2 regions of the Ferdinandcohnia sp. QZ13 genome follow, and region 2 is predicted to be linked to the other one. Evidence: riboswitches for the same ligand, from Rfam matches in the RefSeq annotation. Region 2 holds a riboswitch; the other holds the start of a gene.

Region 1 (10,235 bases), on a different contig from region 2:
TGCTTCATGGAGATCAATCTTGAAATCACTTGCTGAAGGTGAAATTACACTTGAACAAGGTAAGCAATTAATCAAATGGATGTTTAATAAAGAAACGTATTAAAAAAGCAATGCACCGTGCATTGCTTTTCCATTTACCAATTTTTATTTTTCACTAAAGTCGTGATATGTGCTAGATGATGGTTTCCATGCCAAGCGCAAAAGCCTAAAAAGATGCCTAATTTCATTGCGCCACCTTCTGGGGGAACATATGACAAATCATAATCATCCATTGAAAAGCTTTGTAAAAGTGTGACCCAACGTTTGTGAACACCTTCGATGATTGCTAATGAAGCATCTACCGGTAACGTCGAATCTGAAAGTACAGCCCATTTTGCTTCATCATATGGTTTAATAACTGGATTACCTTCAGTTACAGCTAACTTAAAACGAATATATGAATTCATCGATGCATCTGCAATATGATGAACAACCTGGCGAAGTGTCCATCCACCGTTACGATAAGGTGTATCGAGCTGTTGATCTGTTAAATCTTTCACCGCATCTTTTAGTAAAGGCGGTAAATTCTCAATTTCTTTTATCCAGCCGGCTGCTAATTCTTCTGTCAAATCTCCATCAAATCGGAATTCTCCAATCGGATAACGTTCATCCATTATATTCCCCTCCTTAAAATTTCGAATACAAAATGCTTAGTATTATTTTAACAAAAGTAAGGGAATTTTTCTGCTTCTATGGGTTTAATAAAGGAGCAGAATGAATTGTGTTTTCTAAATGAAATAGGCGAACCATTTGGTTTCGCCTATTTACAAGATTTTTACATAAAATGTCCGCGTTCGAGGACCATCAAATTCGCAAAAATAGATGCCTTGCCATGTACCAAGGAGTAAACGGCCATTTGTGACAATAACATGTTGCGAAGCGCCGACAGTACTAGCTTTCATATGAGCTGCGGTATTTCCTTCCATGTGACGGTCAAGTTTATGATGCCAAGGATATAATTCATCAAAACGGCGAATCATGTCACGTTTTACATCGGGGTCCGCATTCTCATTAATCGTTATCCCAGCTGTTGTATGTGGACAATAGACAATCACAGCGCCCTCTTTTATCCCCTTTTCGTCAATAATGGCTTGAACTTTTTCTGTTACATCTACCATTTGGTCACGATTATTAGTTTGTATAATGAGCTTATGCAACATGATTTTTGTATCTCCTTCATCATATTATCCAAAGAATAAATCAAGGATATTTGATGCGGTTGAAGAATTCTTATTGTAGAACTCAGAGTATCCGCAATTCTTACAATATACTACAGTAAAACGATTGTTTTGAATATCTAACATTTTAGTAAGACCAGAACCAGTCATCGATACATCTTTCGTACCAGCATTTGTGCTTCCGCATTTAACGCAGCCTTTACCTTCCACAAAATCCCCTCCAATTTTAGTTCTAACACTATTATTTACGGATTTATAGGAAATTAGTTTCAATTATTTTTTGTTATTTGTGTAAGTGCATCCTCGATTGTTGGATAAGAAAAAATATATCCTTCCTTAATCAGTCTTTCTGGAATAACCCATCTGCTCTTTAAAATTAATTCCGTTTCCGTTCGAATAAAAATCGCACCAATTTCAAGAAGCCAAGCTGGGGAAGGTAATCCGAATTTACGTTTATATGCCCCTCGGAGACTATTCATTAACTCGCGATTTGTAATAGGATTCGGGGTTGAACAGTTAAAGACCCCAGCTAGATGGGGATGATCCCGAATATAAAGAACAATATTGAACAAATCCTCAATATGAATCCAACTGAATTTTTGAGTACCATGTCCCTGGATTCCCCCTAGCCCAAAGCGAACTAGGTTTTTATATGGAATCATTACACCCCCACCCGCTCCAAGTACAATCGAGATTCTTAGCGCAACCTGCCTAGTGCTCTGGAATTGATAAGAAAAAAAGGCTTCCTCCCATCTTTTTGCAACATCTACTGAAAAACCAGTACCAATTTCCCCAGATTCTTCTGTCATTGGTCTATCTTCAGCATGCCGATAGATCGTTGCTGTGCTAGAATTAATCCATAATTTTGGCGGGTTTTTACATTCTTTGAGGGCATCACCTAATATTTTCGTAGTCTCCGTTCGAGAGTGGAGAATTTCTTGTTTATTTTTTTCGTTATATCTGCAATTGACGGATTTTCCAGCTAGATTGATAAGAATCTCGGAATCCTCGAGTGCCTCTATAATTCCTTTTCTATCATCCCATGTGATGTTTGGTGCATTTCTTGAAATCACGTTTACTACATACCCAAGTTCACTAAACCTTTTTAAAAAATAGGTGCCCACAAAACCAGTACCACCTGCAAGGACGACCTTCTTCATAGTATTCATCCCCTTATATCATTCTTTTACCAGTTTACCATTATTTGGTGCGAAAGGTGAAATACGAGTATAATAGATTCGAAACTATAAGAAAGGTTGTGGCATATGATTTACAAGGAACGAACCGAATCGATTCACATCAAAATAATGAAATCCCAAGATGCTCGAATGGATTTGAACAAAGCAGAAAGGAAGTATTTTTCAAATCAAATTAAGGGGTATGAAGGAGAACTGTTATTTGATTCATTCACAAAAAATCTTGAATGTGATTGTCTGGTTTTAAATGATTTATTGCTCCAATTTAATAACACTACATTTCAAATTGATTCCCTGTTGGTTACAGCCGAGGTACTCTATTTCTTTGAAATAAAAAATTACGAGGGTGATTTTTATTATGATTCAGAACGACTTTACAAGAAACCTAAAATAGAAAGGAACAGCCCACTCATTCAACTCCATCGCAGCGAATCCTTACTTCGACAACTTCTCCAAAGTCTCGGTTTTACAATACAAATTTATGCTTATGTAGTCTTTGTAAATCCGGGTTTTACTCTATATCAAGCACCGCTACATACACCCATTATCTTTCCAACACAACTAATCTCTTTTTTTCAAAATCTTAATAAGTCTAATGCAAAAATAAATAATAAACATAAAGTGCTAGCGGAGAAATTAGTTTCAATGCACATGCAGGAGTCTCCGTATAGTCAGTTACCGGAATATACTTATGATCAGTTACAAAAAGGGATTTGTTGTGCGGAGTGTGGGTCTTTGACGGTAGAGATTGTTGGAAGAAATTGTGTTTGTAGACGCTGTGGACATGAGGAATTAGTTAATGATGCAGTACTACGTAGTACTGCAGAATTGAAACTTTTGTTTCCTGAAAATAAGATTACAACGAATTTGGTTCAGGAATGGTGTTGTGTTGTGGAGTCGAAGAAGAGAATTCAAAGAATTCTAGATAAGAATTATCAGATTGTAAGAAATAATCGGTGGACGTATTATGAATAATAAAGATTGTATGCAAAAGAGTGTCTCGGAGACATTTTAAATGAGGACTCACTTGCTTTTGTCTTTGTGAACTCGTGTCAAAGACATTTGGTCAGTGAGTTAGGTGCAGTTTGTCCTCGAGAGCTAGTCTCAGGGGCATTTTAAATGAGGACTCACTTGCTTTTGTCTTTGTGAACTCGTGTCAAAGACATTTGGTCAGTGAGTTAGGTGCAGTTTGTCCTCGAGAGCTAGTCTCAGGGGCATTTTAAACGTGAACTCACTTGCTTTTGTCTTTGAGAACTCGTGTCAGGGACATTTGGTCGGTGAGTTAGCTGCAGTTTGACCTCGAGAGCAATCCTAAGAGACATATTCAAAGCGATCTAACTATCTTTTGTCTTTTAGAAGCCATGTCAGAGACAAATTCCTGATGAAAATGCCTGATTTTGTCTACGATAGCTATCCTCAGAGACATTTACAAAGCATACAAACGATCTTTTGTCTTTGAGAAGCATTGTCAGGGACAAATAGCCGATGAAATTGCTTGATTTTGTCTATGATAACCAGCATCAAAGACATATTCAAAGCGATTTACCTATCTTTTGCCTTTGAAAGCCGCGTCGAAGACAACCAGTTGATGAATTTGCAAGAGTCTGTGTTCCAAACATATTCCCAATGACATTTCAAATCAAAATAATGAAGTTTGTCTTCTGGTGTTGTGTCTAAACAAAGTAGTCTTATGAAATAAAACAAAACAAGCACCCGCCCCCGGGTGCTTGCCATATCAAATTATTTATATAGATGCTTGTTTATTAATCCACGGATGTAGACGAGCATACAACAACATGAAAATTGTTGCAACGATCAATCCTTTTAGAATGTTAAACGGAAGAATTGCGTAAACCACCATTTTGAGTGTCTCTGGTGCTGACATGATCGGGATATTCAAGAAAAAGTTGAATGCCGGTAGAAATACATAGTAGTTAAGAACACTCATGATGATTGCCATCATCACTGTACCGCCAATTAATCCGACTGTTAAGCCTAATTTCGTTTTTATTAGTTTAAAAATATAGTAGGTTGTTAGAACGAATATAATCCCTGCTACAAAGTTTGAAATATGACCAACTGGTACGCCAGTTTCACTTCCGGTGATGAAATAATCAATCATGTTTTTGAATAATTCAACCAGGATTCCGGCCATCGGTCCAAAAATAAGTGCTGCTAGTAATGCGGGAACATCGCTAAAGTCGACGTTCAAAAAGCTTGGGAATGTTGGCAACGGGAAGTTTAAAAACATTAGGATGTACGAAATCGTACTCAACATTGCAATTGCCACAAATTGACGTAAAGGTATTTTCTTCATTTTTTTCTTTCCTCTCCTCTTTTGTCGATCCACCTCAAAAGAAGAAAGGTTCAGCTTTTAAGACATACCCAAATAAAAACCCCCAAGAATAGCTTCTTGAGGGAGTTAATGTAAAAGGCATGCTTAATAAACGTCCAATCATTATAAATTTTTTGAACGCGCAGAACCTCCATCTTCTCCCATCCAGACTATACTGTCGGCTTTGGAATCGCACCAAATCCTGCCTTTCGGCTCGCGGGCTTAGAGAGTACTCTCATCACCGCCGGTCGGGATTTTCACCCAGCCCCGAAGATAGATCAATATTTAGTTTCACTTTATTTTAGCAAGTATATGTGATATTGTGAAGCAATTTGCTTCATATCACCCAATTTTGTATAAATTTCACCTTCATATTAGTAAAATGCACGTCAAAACTTACTTTCCATCGACAACTTCTTTTAAGATCTCATATGAACGCTTTTGTTTTTCCTGATCATAGATGTAAGAAACAGCCATGAGCTCATCGACATTATATTTTTCCTGGAAGCTTGTTAATTGCTTACGTATGGTATCTTTGCTTCCTAATAATGTGACACTAGACATGGATTGTGCCATTTCTTTTTCATGTGGGTTCCATAGTTCATCCATGTTCTCAACTGGTGGTTGTAATGGGTTTTGTGAACCACGTACAACGTTTAAGAAAAATTGCTGCATGGTTGTGATTTCTCGTTTAGCCTCTTCATCAGTATCTGTTGCAATTACATTGAGGCATACCATCATGTAAGGTGAACTTAAATATTTGGATGGCTCAAAACGTTTGCGATAAATGGAAATCGCCTCCTCCATATATCTAGGTGCAAAATGTGAGGCAAATACATACGGAAGTCCTAATTTTGCAGCCAAATAAGCAGAATCGGTTGAAGAACCAAGAATATAGATTGGTACATTTGTATCTACTCCAGGATAAGCTTTTACATACCCTTGGCGTTCCATCAGACCAAAGTAGGTGAGTAAAGCATTTACATCATTAGGAAAAGTGTAAACAGAATCATTATTTGAACGTCTTAATGCACTGGCTGTCATCATATCGGTTCCTGGTGCTCTTCCCAGACCTAAATCAAGACGGTTTGGATAAATGGTCGCCATGGTTCCAAACTGTTCTGCTACAACTAGTGGTGAATGGTTTGGAAGCATAACTCCACCGGAACCAACTCTGATTTTTTCTGTGTGCTCTAAAGTATGCTTAATTAAAATGGACGTAGCAGAACTGACTAATGTTGGTGAATTGTGATGTTCCGCAATCCAATATCTTTTGTAACCCATTTTTTCAGTAGTTTGAGCTAAGTCAACCATAGCATCAATTGCGTCTTTCTGATTCTGCCCTTTACGAATTGGAGCAAGGTTTAGAACCGAGACAGGAATATTTATATTTGTCATGTGTATGACCTCTCTTCCATTTTGTTTCATTACTATCTTATCAATTGTAAGTAAAGAAACAAACAATGTTGCTCGACTGAAGTTCGAGAAAAAATTCAGACTATTTGACCAAGAGGATTTATTTTAATTGTGATATAATTTTGAAAAATATTTTCACTTCACCATGAAAGGGGTTACTTTATGTCAAATCTACATACGCCAATACAGGCACCAACGAGTTATAAAAAGAAATTCGCGATGATTGGTCCGGGTTTTGTTGCAGCAGCAACGGGGGTCGGAACAGGTGACCTTGTCGCAGCATTAGTTGCGGGGGCAGGCTTTGGACTTGTATTCGTTTGGGCAATTATTCTTGGTTCTATTTTTAAATATTTCTTAAATGAAGGTGTAGGTCGTTTGCATCTTGCTACAGGAAAAACGATCATTGAAGGCTGGCTGCAAATGGGAAAATGGGCTACTGGTTATTTCGGAATTTATTCTGTTATTTGGGGATTCGTGTACGGAGCGGCCGCAACATCTGCTTGTGCTATGGCGATGACCGCGATGTTTCCTGTCCTCCCCTTTTGGGCTTGGGCTGTAATTCATGCAATTGTAGGATTCCTTCTCATTTGGAGTGGTCGTTATCTCCTATTCGAAAAAGTAATGATGGTTCTAATAGGATTAATGTTTGTTACAGTTATTGGTTCTGCAGTATTATTCTTACCTGCTATTGGTGTTCTTTTAAAAGGTTTTGTTCCAACTATTCCACAAGGCTCTTTTATGCTTGCTCTAGGTCTTATCGGTGGTGTAGGTGGTACTATAACGATGGCATCCTATGGCTATTGGTTAAAAGAAAAAGGCTGGAAAGGGAAAGACTGGATTCCAATGATGAGATTGGATTCAAAGGCAGCATATTTTATGACTGCATTGTTCACTCTATCTCTTTTAATAGTAGGAAGTCAGTTCCTTTATGGAACTGGAATTGAAATACAAGGCGAACAAGGGTTATATCAATTATCAGAGATGATTGGTGACAAATTCGGAACTGTTTTTACTTGGCTCTTTTTAATTGGTTTTTGGTCTGCAGCGTTTTCTTCTTTATTAGGAGTCTGGAATGGCGTTCCTTATCTATTTGCAGACTTTGTACGCATTACGAAAAAGGAACACGATCGCTCAGTTACTGAAAAAGATCTGGCATACCGTGCATTTTTAGCCTGGCTAACCTTCCCTCCTATGCTCCTTTTATTCTTTGGTAAACCTGTTGAGTTAATTATTTTATATGGTGCACTTGGAGCTTTGTTTATGCCATTTTTATCGATAAGTTTATTGTGGTTGCTGAATTCCAAACGCATTGGAAAAGAGTATAGTAATCGTTTACTGTCCAATATTGTATTATCTGCATGTTTGGTTTTATTCGTAGTTTTAGCTATTCAACAATTAGTAGGATTATTTTAAAGCATAAAAACACTTTCTATTTGAAAAGAAAGTGTTTTTTACTTGGTTGCAAATTTTAATAGTAATCAAGAAATAGGTAAAAACTAATTAGGGAAATTTAGGTTAAGGTGGAGTATTTATGCATTTTTTTGCCTCGCAAGACCATCTCACTGCTGTTGACTGGATTCTTAGAGCAATTGTCGGCTTCGTTTTTTTTATCGTAGTAGCTAGAATGATGGGCCAAAGAACGATTTCACAGGTCGGTCTTCTCGACTTTGTGATTGTGTTACTAATTGGAAATATAATTGCTCATCCATTATCAGATGAGGGGTTAGGTTTAAAAGGGTCGATGATTACGATGACCGTTATCTTGATTCTTTATTTGATTGGTATTTTATTAAGTCTACGGTCAAATATGATAAGAAAGTTGTTTATTCCTGCACCGATTCCACTAATTGAAAACGGGAAAGTGCTTTATAAAAACTTGAACAAAGCTAGGATTTCAATCGATGTTCTTTTATCAGAATTAAGGATGGATAAAATAGAAGATATTCAGAAGGTTGCTTTAGCTTCTTGGGAGCCTGGCGGATCTGTATCGATTTTTTTAAAAAGTGAACACCAACCGTTAACTCCGAATTCCCTTAATGCCCCTATTCAACCATTTCAATATCCTAAGACCATTATTAAAGAGAAAAAGATCGATCATAATGTATTAACCGAAATTGGAAAAAACGAAGATTGGCTATTGAAAAAACTCCAAGCAACCGTTAAGAATGTAACACTTAATGAAATTTTACTTGGAACAATAGATGAAAATGAAAATGTTAGATTATTTCTATATCATTAGAGAGACTCACGCATTCAAAATACTCCCATCCAAAATTGGTCATACTAACCAAATGAACAATTTTGGATATTGGAGGATATTGGTTTGGAACATTCATGGCTCTCTCTAATTCCTTTTTTTATTGTAATCGGGATGGCGATTTGGTTAAAGGATATTTTACCTGGACTTGTTTTAGGATTATTAGTAGGTGCGATTCTTGTTACATCTGATTTATTAGCTGGAACACAGCAATCGATAACATATATCGTGACCACTTTATCAGATCCAACCAATATTAAAATCGTAAGTTTTTTGTATGTGTTCGGTGGTTTAGTTGGAATGATGAATATCGCTGGAGGTATTAAAGGATTTACAGAATGGATTGGGGAAAAAATTAAAAGCGAGCGAGGTTTGCTCGGTTTAATTTGGCTCACCCTCCCTTTTACTTTTATGATGCCAATGTTTCGGATTATGATGATTGGGCCTATAATTAAACAACTAATCAAAAAAATGAACCTATCAAAACAGAAGGTCGGCATGACATTAGATATTTCCACCGAATCGGTAATCGTACTTTTACCAGTAGCGACTGCGTTTGTTGGCTTTATGGTTTCACTTGTTGAAGGTGGTATTAAAGGTCTTGACCTAGGTATGTCCGCATATGAAGTTTTCCTACTAAGCATCCTGTTCAATTTTTATGCAATTGCAATGCTTCTTATTGGAATCATGCAAACATTATGGCCATCTAAAAAAAAGTCCAATTCTGATAAAAATCAGGACCAAGAAGAAAATGAGCACGAATTTCACCGTATGGGGATAAAAAAAGAGTTATCGCTTGTAAAAGCTCAGCCTTGGAATTTAATAGTTCCAGTATTTCTATTGTTAGGATTATCGCTTTACCTACTATGGGAGGATGGCAAATCACTCGGAGCCGAAACGGTTTTTGAAGCATTTTCGATGGCTGATGCTACTTTTGTGATGCTATTAGCTGTGTTCATCACCCTCGTTTTTACATTTGTCTTTTATGTGATTCGAAAACAGAAATTACATGAGATTATGTATCATTTTTACGATGGCGGGAATCAAATGATGCAGGCGATAAGCCTCCTTATCTTAATATGGGCCCTAACTTTATCAGCAGAGGAACTCGGTTTTTCTGTATTTATTAGTTCAACCCTAGGTTCATTTCTACCCGGTTTTTTGACTCCTGCAACGATTTTTATTATCGGCTCTGTTGTTGGCTATTTTATTGGGTCCTCATGGGGAACGTGGGGCTTATTTATGCCGCTTGGGATAGCGCTAGCTTTGTCGACAGGTGCCTCGATCCCATTAACCGTTGGAGCTGTTTTTGCGAGTGGAGCATTTGGGGCGTTGACTTCCCCTCTTGGTGATACAACCATTACAACAGCATCGATTTTAGATCTGGACCTAGTTGACTATGCTCAATACAAATTAAAAGTTTCAACCATAGGTGGCATCCTTGCAACAGCTCTATATATCGCAGGTGGTTTAATGATTTAAAAAAGACTAAACGCTAAATGTTTAGTCTTTTTCCGATGTTAAAGGTTTCGTTCTTGATATGTTTTAAAGGCAGGGTTTTTTAATACAATGCCAACAATAATAAACCCAAAGATAGAACCTGCAATTGAGCTAAAAATAAACGATGGTACGAATCCAAAAAGCGCAGCATCTTGACCAAGAATGAGTGTGGCGATTGGATAGCAAGCCATCGCACCCAATAGTCCAGTTCCGACAATTTCACCGGTCATTGCCATAGAAGCTTTCTTTGTTTTTGAATATAAATAGGCTGCTAAAAATGCTCCAATCATACTTCCTGGAAAGGCAAATAACGA
Region 2 (10,235 bases):
ATTCCTACAATATCTTCTTCTTTCCATAAGAATAGCTGCTGTGTATCATCTTCTTCATATTGCTTCATTGTTGCTTGCAGGTTCTTTAGGTCCTTTTCGGTCGGCATAAATGAAAGAAGCCCCATTGCGATTTTCTCATAATTCTTTTTATAACGAATTAACATATAAATCCCTCATTATCGAAAAACTTTCCAAATAGTATATCCATTACTACTTTTGGACTAACCATAATACATTTATTAAGAGTACCATTATCCCGGTTATTTTTCCATAGTCTTTTTGGAATACCCTTAAATTTAAATTATATCCAAAACTTTCCAAACCCATACAAATTTTCGTGAATTATTCAAATGAACGTGCTAAATTCGCCATTTCAATTGCAGATACAGCAGAATCCCATCCTTTATTTCCTGCTTTGGTTCCCGCTCTTTCGATTGCTTGTTCAATTGTATCAGTTGTTAAAACACCAAACATGACTGGTTTTCCAGTCGCTAATGCAGTTGCGGCCAATCCTTTTGCTACCTCGTTACAAACAAAATCATAGTGGGAAGTAGAGCCTCTAATGACAGTACCTAACGCAATTACAGCATCATATTTACTTGATTCAGCCATCTTTTTAGCTATTAAAGGGATTTCAAAGGCACCTGGAACCCAAGCAATTTCAACATCCTCATCTGCAACTCCATGTCTCTTGAGTGCATCGAGTGAGCCGCTTAATAATTTTGCTGTGATGAATTCATTAAAACGCGCAACTACAATCCCCACTCTTAAACCTGTTCCAACTAAATGTCCTTCATAAATTTTATTCATCATTTGCCTCCTATGTTATCAGTTATTGTTCATTTTTTTAAAAATGTAGTATATGGCCTACATTTTTATTTCTGTTTTTTTCTTCCAATTCAAATGGAATTCGATCGACAACTTCTAATCCATATCCCTCAAGTCCAGTGATTTTTCTTGGGTTATTCGTTAAAAGCTTCATTTTTTTAATCCCTAAATCCCTGAGGATTTGAGCACCTATTCCATAATCCCTTAATTCAGGTAAAACTCCAGGATTTTCATTTTTTTCGGCTGTTTCTTGCCCGTCTACTTTACGTTTATAGGTACGCATTTTGTTTATTAAACCATCATCCTTACCTTCTTGACGCATATATAAGAGTACACCTGACTCCGCTTGCTTTATTTGTTGTAATGCCGCATGAAGCTGTGATCCGCATTCGCATTGCTTTGATCCGAATACATCTCCAGTTAAACATGCTGAATGTACCCTCACCAGCATTGGTTCTGTTTCTTTAATTTCACCTTTAACTAGTGCAACATGTTCTTTTCCATCAATAAGACTTGAGTATCCAATTGCTGTGAAATCTCCATATTCAGTTGGTAACGAAACTTCAACTTCTCTTTTTACAAGCTTTTCCTTTTGATTCCGGTAACGAATTAATTCCTCAATCGTAATCATTTTTAGGTTGAATTCATCTGCAATTTTTCGCAAATCATGAACCCTTGCCATGGTTCCGTCCTCTTTCACAATTTCACAGATCACCCCAGCAGGTTCTGATCCACAAAGGAGCGCTAAGTCAACGGCAGCTTCTGTATGACCTGCCCTGCGGAGAACCCCCCCCTCCTTCGCAATTAAAGGAAAGACATGACCAGGTCTTTTGAAATCTGACGCTTTTGATTGTGGGTTAAGCAGCTCCATTATTGTTGTTGATCGTTCGATAGCACTTATCCCTGTTGTTGTCGTTTTATGATCAATACTCACTGTAAAGGCAGTGCCATGTGGGTCTGTATTATGCAAAACCATTGGATCAAGATCTAATTTTTCAGCTAACGACTTTGAAATAGGCGTACATACGAGTCCACGGCCATGCGTGATCATAAAATTAATGATATCTGGGGTTGCTTTTTCAGCAATTGCTATAAAATCTCCTTCATTTTCACGATCTTCATCGTCACACACAATGATTACTTTTCCTTGTTTTAGGTCGGCAAGAGCATCTTCAATTTGATCAAACATTGTCGTCCCCCCTTTTTTATTTAAATCCATGTTCTTCTAAAAAGCTTGCGGTAATCTTTGATTTCGTTATTTTTTCATTATTAAAAGATCGTTTCATGAACTGGCTCACGTACTTCCCGAGCATGTCACACTCAATGTTAACAATGTCTCCTACACCTTTATTACGTAAAATCGTTTCTGATAATGTATGTGGGATCAAAGAGAGAGTAAATGTATTTTCTGTAAGGCCGAAAATCGTTAAACTCGTTCCGTCTACTGCAACCGATCCTTTATATATCATAAACTCAACAAGCTCTTCAGGTATTTCAATTTCATAGTACACGGCATTACCTTTTGGTTCTTTTCGAACGATCTTTCCGGTACCATCGACATGACCTGAAACGATATGCCCTCCAAAACGTCCACCTGCAGTCATTGCTCTTTCTAGATTGACAGCATGATTTCGCTCTAAATCTCGTAAAGAAGTTGATTTCACCGTTTCTGGCATCACATCAACGGTGAAACCATTTGAAGTAAATTCGGTTACAGTTAAACAAACTCCATTGACAGAAATACTATCGCCTAAGTTTACATCCTCGAGAATCTTTTTAGCTTGGATCACCATTTCAATGGAATCCTGTGAACCATTTATCGCTTTGACTTTCCCGATTTCTTCTACAATCCCTGTAAACATTTTTTCACCTCTATCTCGGTTCTGCTACGATTTTAATATCTTCTCCGAGCTGTTCCACGGATTTAATGGTTAATTGTAATGCATCATCAATAGATTCAATTCCAGTACCACCAATAGAAGTTGGAGCTAGTTTTCCACCTACTAATTTGGGTGCAAGGTAGACAATGACTTGGTTAATTGCCTTTTCCTTTAAAAAGCTGCCATTCACTTCTGCTCCACCTTCAACAAAAATGGAAGATATCCCTTCATCAGCTAGACGTGCAAGCATAGAGTTAACTAAAATTTTGGACTCCTGCAATTGAATGATTCGAACGCCCTTTTTATCGGAGAATTCATTCATTTGCTCTTCATTGACTTGGTTAGAAACAATAATCCATGTCTCTGCCTTACCGTCATTGACAACTTGCGAATCTAGGGGTGTTCTTAAGGTTGAATCTAAGATGATTCGAATTGGATTTTTGCCTGTTCCATTCGGAAGCCTTGTTGTTAAACTTGGATTATCCACAAGCACTGTATTAACACCAACAAGAATTGAATCATGAATACTTCTATACAGATGGACATCATTTCTAGCGTCCTCACCGGTTATCCATTTACTTTCACCAGTAACTGTTGCTATTTTTCCATCTAATGTGATGGCAGATTTCAAGGTTACATAAGGAAGTTTTTTATCTAAAAAATGATAAAAAACGGCGTTTAATGCATCTGCTTGTTCCTTACATACCCCGACTTCTACTTCAATTCCCGCTGCTTTCAATTTAGCGATGCCTTTTCCAGCAACGAGTGGATTTGGATCAGTCGTTGCAATGACTACCCTTTTCACATTGCTATTTACTAAAAGATCAGCACATGGTGGAGTTTTACCATGGTGACTACAAGGCTCCAATGTTACATACACCGTTGCATTTTGGGCTTTCTCACCAGCCATCGTTATTGCATGGACTTCCGCATGGGGTTCACCTGCTTTTAAATGTGCACCAATGCCAACCACTCTGCCTTCGTTCACAACAACTGCTCCTACAACAGGATTTGGTGTAGTTTGACCAACACCAGCTTTTGCAACATTTATCGCTAAATTCATATAATCTTGATCTCTCACCCATCTACACTCCTTTCTATTTATCATGTACAAATTACGAGGGTTCTTACTTTATTTCCGAAACAAAAAAAGACCTCGGAAAACAATCCGGGGTCCTGGTCGATGTTATTCAAGCAACAGAATATGTATTTTTGCCCATCACAAATAAAGGTATAATGGACAATTTTTTTCACATACCGTACTAACATCCTTCTCCCATCCAGACTTTAACTGTCGGCCTTGGATTCTCACCAAAGTCCACCATTTTAAATGAAATCTCATGGCATATAGCCTATCAACATTAGAATGCTGATAATAAAATGGGTCACGGGCTTAGAACAATTGTTCATCACCGTCGGTAAGGAATTTCACCTAACCCCGAAGGAACATATTTTATTCTTTTAGCGATGTAAATCAGTATAACATAAAGTACTCTTAGTTTGTCGAATTTAATGCTTTACGATGCAAATTATGTATTTTAGTACACATAGGAAACTACGCGATAAACAACCAGAAAATAACTCCCCAAGCAATTGCAATGAATAGCAATACAAATAATACTGTCCATCTTCCTTTACCCATTTAATGTCACCTCAAGACTCATTATAGGACAAACAAAAAGACACAACAAGAATGACCTGTTGTGCCTCATTTCTTACTCTTCCCAAACTTTAACTTCTTTCATTACATCGCCTTGTTTAATACGGTATACAGACTCTAAACCTTCAATCACTTGACCGAAAACAGTGTGCACACCGTCTAAATGCGGCTGTGACTCATGTACAATGAAGAATTGGCTTCCACCAGTATCTTTTCCAGCGTGTGCCATAGACAATGCTCCAGGTACATGTTTATGTGGGTTACCTTCTGTTTCACATTTAATTGTATACCCTGGACCGCCTGTTCCATTACCACGAGGGCAGCCACCTTGTGCAACAAATCCAGGAATAACACGGTGGAATGTTAAGCCATTATAAAATCCTTCATTTGCAAGCTTTTCAAAATTCGCTACAGTTCCTGGTGCTTCATTTGGATATAACTCAATAACAATTTTTTCTCCATTTTCAAACTCAATGCTAGCTTTTTTCATTTGAAACCTCCGCTTAATTTCTTTCGTCCATATGTATTGAACGAGTTCATTTTACTATAAATGGTTGGAATAATCCAATCTCAAGAGGAGGCGTTTTTCATTTATCACCGTCAGAAAGATATTTTAGGGAAAGAATAATGTATAATATGTACGATGAATCACCTTGTTTTAAAAATCAAAGGAGGAAATTAGTTTGAGATATAAACGTATACTCTCTTTTTTACTTTTGTTTTCACTCATTTTTCCATCACTTAGCTTCGCAGACGCAACACCTGGAGATGTGATTCTTACACTTGGTCAAGACCTAACCGAGACGCAAAAAGACGCAATTCTAAAAGAAATGAATGCACCAGAGAATCCACAGATTGTCGTTGTTACAAATGCGGAAGAACATCAGTACCTTGGAAACTATATACCAAAAGCTAGAATCGGAAACAAAGCATTATCCTCAGCTTCGATTACAATTGGGGAAAAGGGTTCTGGGCTGGATGTAACCATTTCAAAACATATTACTTTAATTACAGAGGAAATGTACGCAAATGCATTAATTACAGCTGGTGTGAAAGATGCAAAAATCTATGTAACAGGACCTTTTGATGTTTCTGGAACAGCCGCCTTAACAGGGATTATTAAAGCTTACGAGATATCTTCAGATCAAGTTATCCCTGAGGATGTTAAGCAGATTGCCAATGAAGAAATGGTTGAAACCACAAAATTAAGTGAAAAAATTGGTGCAGAAGATGCCGCGGCATTAATGGCAAAAATTAAGGATGAAATAGCGAAAAACGCACCGAAAAACGACGAGGAACTGCGGACCATTATTGTAAATGCTGCGAATGACTTAGGTATTACATTAACAGATGCCGACATCGATCGACTAATGGACCTTTTTAAAAAGCTAATGGATCTTAATATTGACTGGAATCAAGTTGGTGAACAACTAAATTTAGCTAAGGAGAAGCTAACAAACTTTTTAGAATCTGAAGAAGGGCAAGGCTTTTTAGATAAACTTAAAGAATTTTTTGTTAGCCTAATTGATGCCATTAAAAATCTTTTTAAATAAAGAAGATTACAATAAAAACCCACGAATATTCGTGGGTTTTTACGATTTAATTTATTCTACTAACTTAGATTTTAGCGGAATATCTAATCTAACTAAATCTTCATAACTTTCACGTTGAACAACAAGCTGCGCCTCACCATTCTCTACAAATACAACTGCAGGTCTTGGGATACGGTTATAATTATTCGCCATAGCATATCCATATGCACCTGTACAGAAAACAGCTAACATATCATCTGAGTCTGCTTTTGGTAATGGCAAGTCCCAGATTAGCATATCACCAGATTCACAGCATTTCCCCGCAATAGAAACGGTCTCCTCAACAGGATCCTCTACACGATTTGCTAATACCGCTTCATATTTTGCTTGATATAAGGCTGGTCTAATATTATCTGTCATGCCCCCATCAATTGCGATATATTGACGGATATTAGGTACTTCTTTTCGTGAACCAACAGAATAAATCGTTGTTCCAGCGTCACCTACAATTGAACGACCTGGCTCAATCCATATTTCAGGAATCTCGATTGAAAGATCATCCGCATGCTTCTTAACTTCACCGATAATCGCTTCTACATAGTTTGACACTGGAAGTGGCTTGTCTTCTTCCGTATAGCGAATCCCGAAGCCACCGCCAAGATTTAATACTTTAGGTGCAAATCCGAAACGATCCTTCCAGTCTTTAAGTTTTCCGAACATTTTTCCAGCAGCCACTAAAAATCCAGTTGTTTCAAAAATTTGAGAGCCAATATGAGAATGAATTCCTAATAACTCTAAGTATTCTGAATGAAGTGCCTGCTCGACGGCTGCGTCTGCCTGTCCATTTTCGAGTCCAAAGCCAAATTTAGAGTCATCTTGCCCAGTTGTAATATAATCATGAGTATGTGCTTCAACACCAGGTGTTACCCTTAATAAAATCTTCATTGTTGTTTTATTTTCATTACAAACCTGCTCTAACAACGATAGTTCATAAAAATTATCAACCACAATACACCCAACGTTATTTTTAACAGCCATGTCTAATTCTTCATAGCTTTTATTATTACCATGGAAGTGAATTCGTTCTACTGGAAAACCTGCTTGTAGGGCAGTAAAGAGTTCCCCGCCTGAAACGACATCTAAAGACAGCCCTTCCTCATGAGCCAACTGTACCATTGCAATCGTTGAAAAGGCTTTGCTCGCGTATGCAACCTGTGCAGGAATATTTAAACGCTTAAATGTTTCACGAAAGCTTCTAGCACGTTCTCTGATAAGTGCAACATCATACACATATAAAGGTGTACCATATTGTTCTGCTAATTCTACAGTATCTACCCCACCAATTTCTAAGTGGTTTTTTTCATTTACTTTACTAGTTCCATGCAAAAACATTGATTTCCCCTCATTCCTTCATAGAGTACTCATTATGATAAAATAGTATTATGTGCATTCCCGCCTTTTTTCAAAGAAAAATGACAGCTAATCACTTATAGTCATCAGCTGTCATTATATCTTTAACGCTGTGCTATGGAACATAGATTAACACAACGTTTTATATGGTGCAACTATTGTTTGAAAGGTTTTTGAGGGTGTACGATACTCGGTCTTAACTTTGCTCCTGGTACGGAAGTCCGAATCACAATTTGTAATAACGCTTTTGCATTAAATGGTAAAAACGGCCACAAATATGGAGTATTTAGGGACCTGATATTTACCAAGAACAAGAAATAGATGGTGCAACCAATAACAAATCCTGGCACCTTAAATATAGCCACTAAGACTAATAAAAATAATCTTGCTATCTTATTAGCAGCACTTAATTCATAGCTCGGTGTTGCAAATGTACCGACCGCTGCAATTGCTACATAAAGGATTACCTCTGGTCCAAACAATCCAACATCAATTGCAATTTGACCAATTAATGCTGCAGCAATTAAGCCCATCGCAGTTGATAATGGTGTTGGCGTATGTATGGCCGCCATCCTTAAAAACTCAATTCCCATATCCGCAAGGAAAATTTGGACAACAATTGGGATATTTGACTTTTCATTTGGTCCAATATAATCAATTGCCTTTGGAATCATTTCAGGTTCTAAAACTAATAAAAACCAAAGGGGTAAAAGAAAAATAGAAGCTATTATCCCAATAAACCTTGTCCACCGTAGTAATGTACCAACTGCAGGAGCTTGGCGATATTCTTCAGCATGCTGCACATGATGGAACATTGTTGTAGGAGTGATAATGACACTTGGCGAGGTATCCACCATTATGACAACATGACCCTCAAGTAAGTGAGTTGCTGCAACATCAGGACGCTCTGTATACCGAACCAATGGATAAGGATTAAAACCTTGATGAACGATAAATTCCTCAATTGTCTTATCCGCCATCGTTAAGCCATCTACATTAATCTTACTGAGTTCCTTTTTAATGATCCTCACCAAGTCAGGGTCAGCTACATCCTGAATATAAGAGACACAAATATCTGTCTTTGATCTCTCACCGACCTGCATAATTTCGTTACGGAGCCTTTCATCACGTATTCTTCTTCTGGTTAATGCGCAATTCACGATAATATTTTCTACATATCCATCTCGAGCACCCCGAATAACTTTTTCAGTATCAGGCTCTTGGGGTGTTCTTCCTGGATAACTACGTACATCAACTGCTAGCCCCGAATCCTCCCCCTCAACTAGAAAGAGGATAAGTCCTGAAAGGATCGTATCAACGGCCTCGTCTAAATTCTTGATAGTACTTACTTGCTGATGGACAAGTCGATTCTCAATGATTTGAAAGGCCTGGTAAGAATTCTTTTCATTATCATTGATATTTACTAATTCCTCTAAAATTTGAATAATAAATGCCGTGTCGCACAGACCATTTAAATAATATAGATGGACTTCCTTATTTAAAATCTTAAATCTTCTCACACCGACATCAAAATTTGAAGTTCCTAAACCTATGCGTGATTCGAAATATTTATCATTTTTAACTATGTCAGGAGAAATTGGAGTCTTTGTTGAAGTTTGTTCCTTTCCGATCATAACCACTCCTTTCGAGTATTAGATCCACTGCTTTTCTTGTAATGGGGGCACCAATTTTAATATCATCTTTACGTGCCATTTTTCCAATATCTCCTATTCCTACAATTATTGGAACATCTAGTGAATCTAAACAATACACCGTATCTCCGTTTATTCGACCAACGTCATATTCAGGAAGCCCACTTTTATCGACCCCGTATTCCGTAAGATTACCGTCTCTGTCAATACTTATGTCAACTTTTGTCCATTCAGTTTGATGGGTCTTCGAAGCCACAGCAATAACACCTAACACTTCAATTTTTGGATGATTTGCGACATACTTTAATGCGTGTTCACCCATTCCTTCGCCCAACAATCCACTATCATCGAACATGACAAATACAGGGTCGTAAGGGGTCTCTAAAACGTACTCCACCATTTCTTTTCCTGTTAAAGTAGTTGGGTTTCCTTGTGATTTGGAAATACATCGTCCTCCTACTTCTTTCGCGATGTATTCCAATGTCTTCTTTGCATATTCATCGCCATCTGTTACTAGAATCACTTTTCTTCTAGCTTCATCCATATATTTTATCCTTTCGCTCTGAAAATCAGTGCAACTAAGAAGGAGAACAATATAGCTGAGGATATACCAGCTGAAGTTAATTCAAAGATCCCCATTGCAATACCGATAAATCCATGGTCTTCTGCACTTTCCATCGCACCGTGTAAAAGGGAGTGACCAAAGCTTGTAATTGGTACTGTTGCTCCAGCACCTGCAAATCGGATTAAATTGTCGTACAGATCAAATCCATCCAAAATACTACCTACTACGACAAAAACACTCATCACATGAGCGGGTGTTAATTTCGCAAAATCCAGTAAAAGCTGTCCAACCACACATATTGCTCCACCAACTAAGAATGCATATAAATATTCCATTACCTACTCACCACCTTGAACACGTTCCAACACCACACCATGTGCGATTGTAGGGATGGTTTCCTTTTGCTGTATCATTGTCGGGCTAAGAAGTGCACCTGTTGCAACAATAAACACCTTGTTTAAATTGCCACTGATTAATTCTTTTACAATATGACCATACGTAACAATTGCTGAACAAGCACATCCACTCCCACCAGCAAATACCTCTTGGTCTGAATGATAAAGCATCAGTCCACAATCATTATGTTTATTGCCCAGATCATAGCCTTCTTCCTTTACCATTTCCTTTAGAATTGGACTTCCAACACCTGAGAGGTCACCAGTCGCAATCAGGTCATATTCATCTTGATTAATATTTAAATCCTGAAAA

What was found. A riboswitch is a leader RNA that binds a small molecule or an ion and turns the genes downstream of it on or off. The one in region 2 is predicted to bind FMN.
Region 1: linked by a shared signal. The riboswitch ahead of RGU12_RS01520 (ECF transporter S component) and the one ahead of ribD (bifunctional diaminohydroxyphosphoribosylaminopyrimidine deaminase/5-amino-6-(5-phosphoribosylamino)uracil reductase RibD) in region 2 are both predicted to bind FMN.

The regions. Positions count from the first base shown of each region.
Region 1 covers NZ_JAVIVW010000001.1:294,250-304,484, reverse strand. Annotated here, with positions in the region: gene RGU12_RS01550 (TetR/AcrR family transcriptional regulator) at 1-103, shown strand, start outside; gene RGU12_RS01545 (YfiT family bacillithiol transferase) at 135-653, opposite strand; gene RGU12_RS01540 (secondary thiamine-phosphate synthase enzyme YjbQ) at 804-1,199, opposite strand; gene RGU12_RS01535 (zinc ribbon domain-containing protein) at 1,224-1,427, opposite strand; gene RGU12_RS01530 (TIGR01777 family oxidoreductase) at 1,487-2,377, opposite strand; gene RGU12_RS01525 (nuclease-related domain-containing protein) at 2,483-3,388, shown strand; gene RGU12_RS01520 (ECF transporter S component) at 4,158-4,730, opposite strand; FMN riboswitch at 4,898-5,027, opposite strand; gene RGU12_RS01515 (LLM class flavin-dependent oxidoreductase) at 5,145-6,146, opposite strand; gene RGU12_RS01510 (Nramp family divalent metal transporter) at 6,327-7,577, shown strand; gene RGU12_RS01505 (DUF421 domain-containing protein) at 7,696-8,403, shown strand; gene RGU12_RS01500 (Na+/H+ antiporter NhaC family protein) at 8,488-9,903, shown strand; gene thiW (energy coupling factor transporter S component ThiW) at 9,942-10,235, opposite strand, start outside.
Region 2 covers NZ_JAVIVW010000015.1:216,659-226,893, forward strand. Annotated here, with positions in the region: gene RGU12_RS14780 (GNAT family N-acetyltransferase) at 1-164, opposite strand, end outside; gene ribH (6,7-dimethyl-8-ribityllumazine synthase) at 343-810, opposite strand; gene RGU12_RS14790 (bifunctional 3,4-dihydroxy-2-butanone-4-phosphate synthase/GTP cyclohydrolase II) at 848-2,017, opposite strand; gene ribE (riboflavin synthase) at 2,034-2,690, opposite strand; gene ribD (bifunctional diaminohydroxyphosphoribosylaminopyrimidine deaminase/5-amino-6-(5-phosphoribosylamino)uracil reductase RibD) at 2,701-3,816, opposite strand; FMN riboswitch at 3,973-4,158, opposite strand; gene RGU12_RS14805 (peptidylprolyl isomerase) at 4,424-4,858, opposite strand; gene RGU12_RS14810 (DUF1002 domain-containing protein) at 5,052-5,921, shown strand; gene lysA (diaminopimelate decarboxylase) at 5,973-7,292, opposite strand; gene RGU12_RS14820 (spore germination protein) at 7,466-8,944, opposite strand; gene spoVAEA (stage V sporulation protein SpoVABEA) at 8,898-9,506, opposite strand; gene spoVAE (stage V sporulation protein AE) at 9,512-9,862, opposite strand; gene spoVAD (stage V sporulation protein AD) at 9,866-10,235, opposite strand, start outside.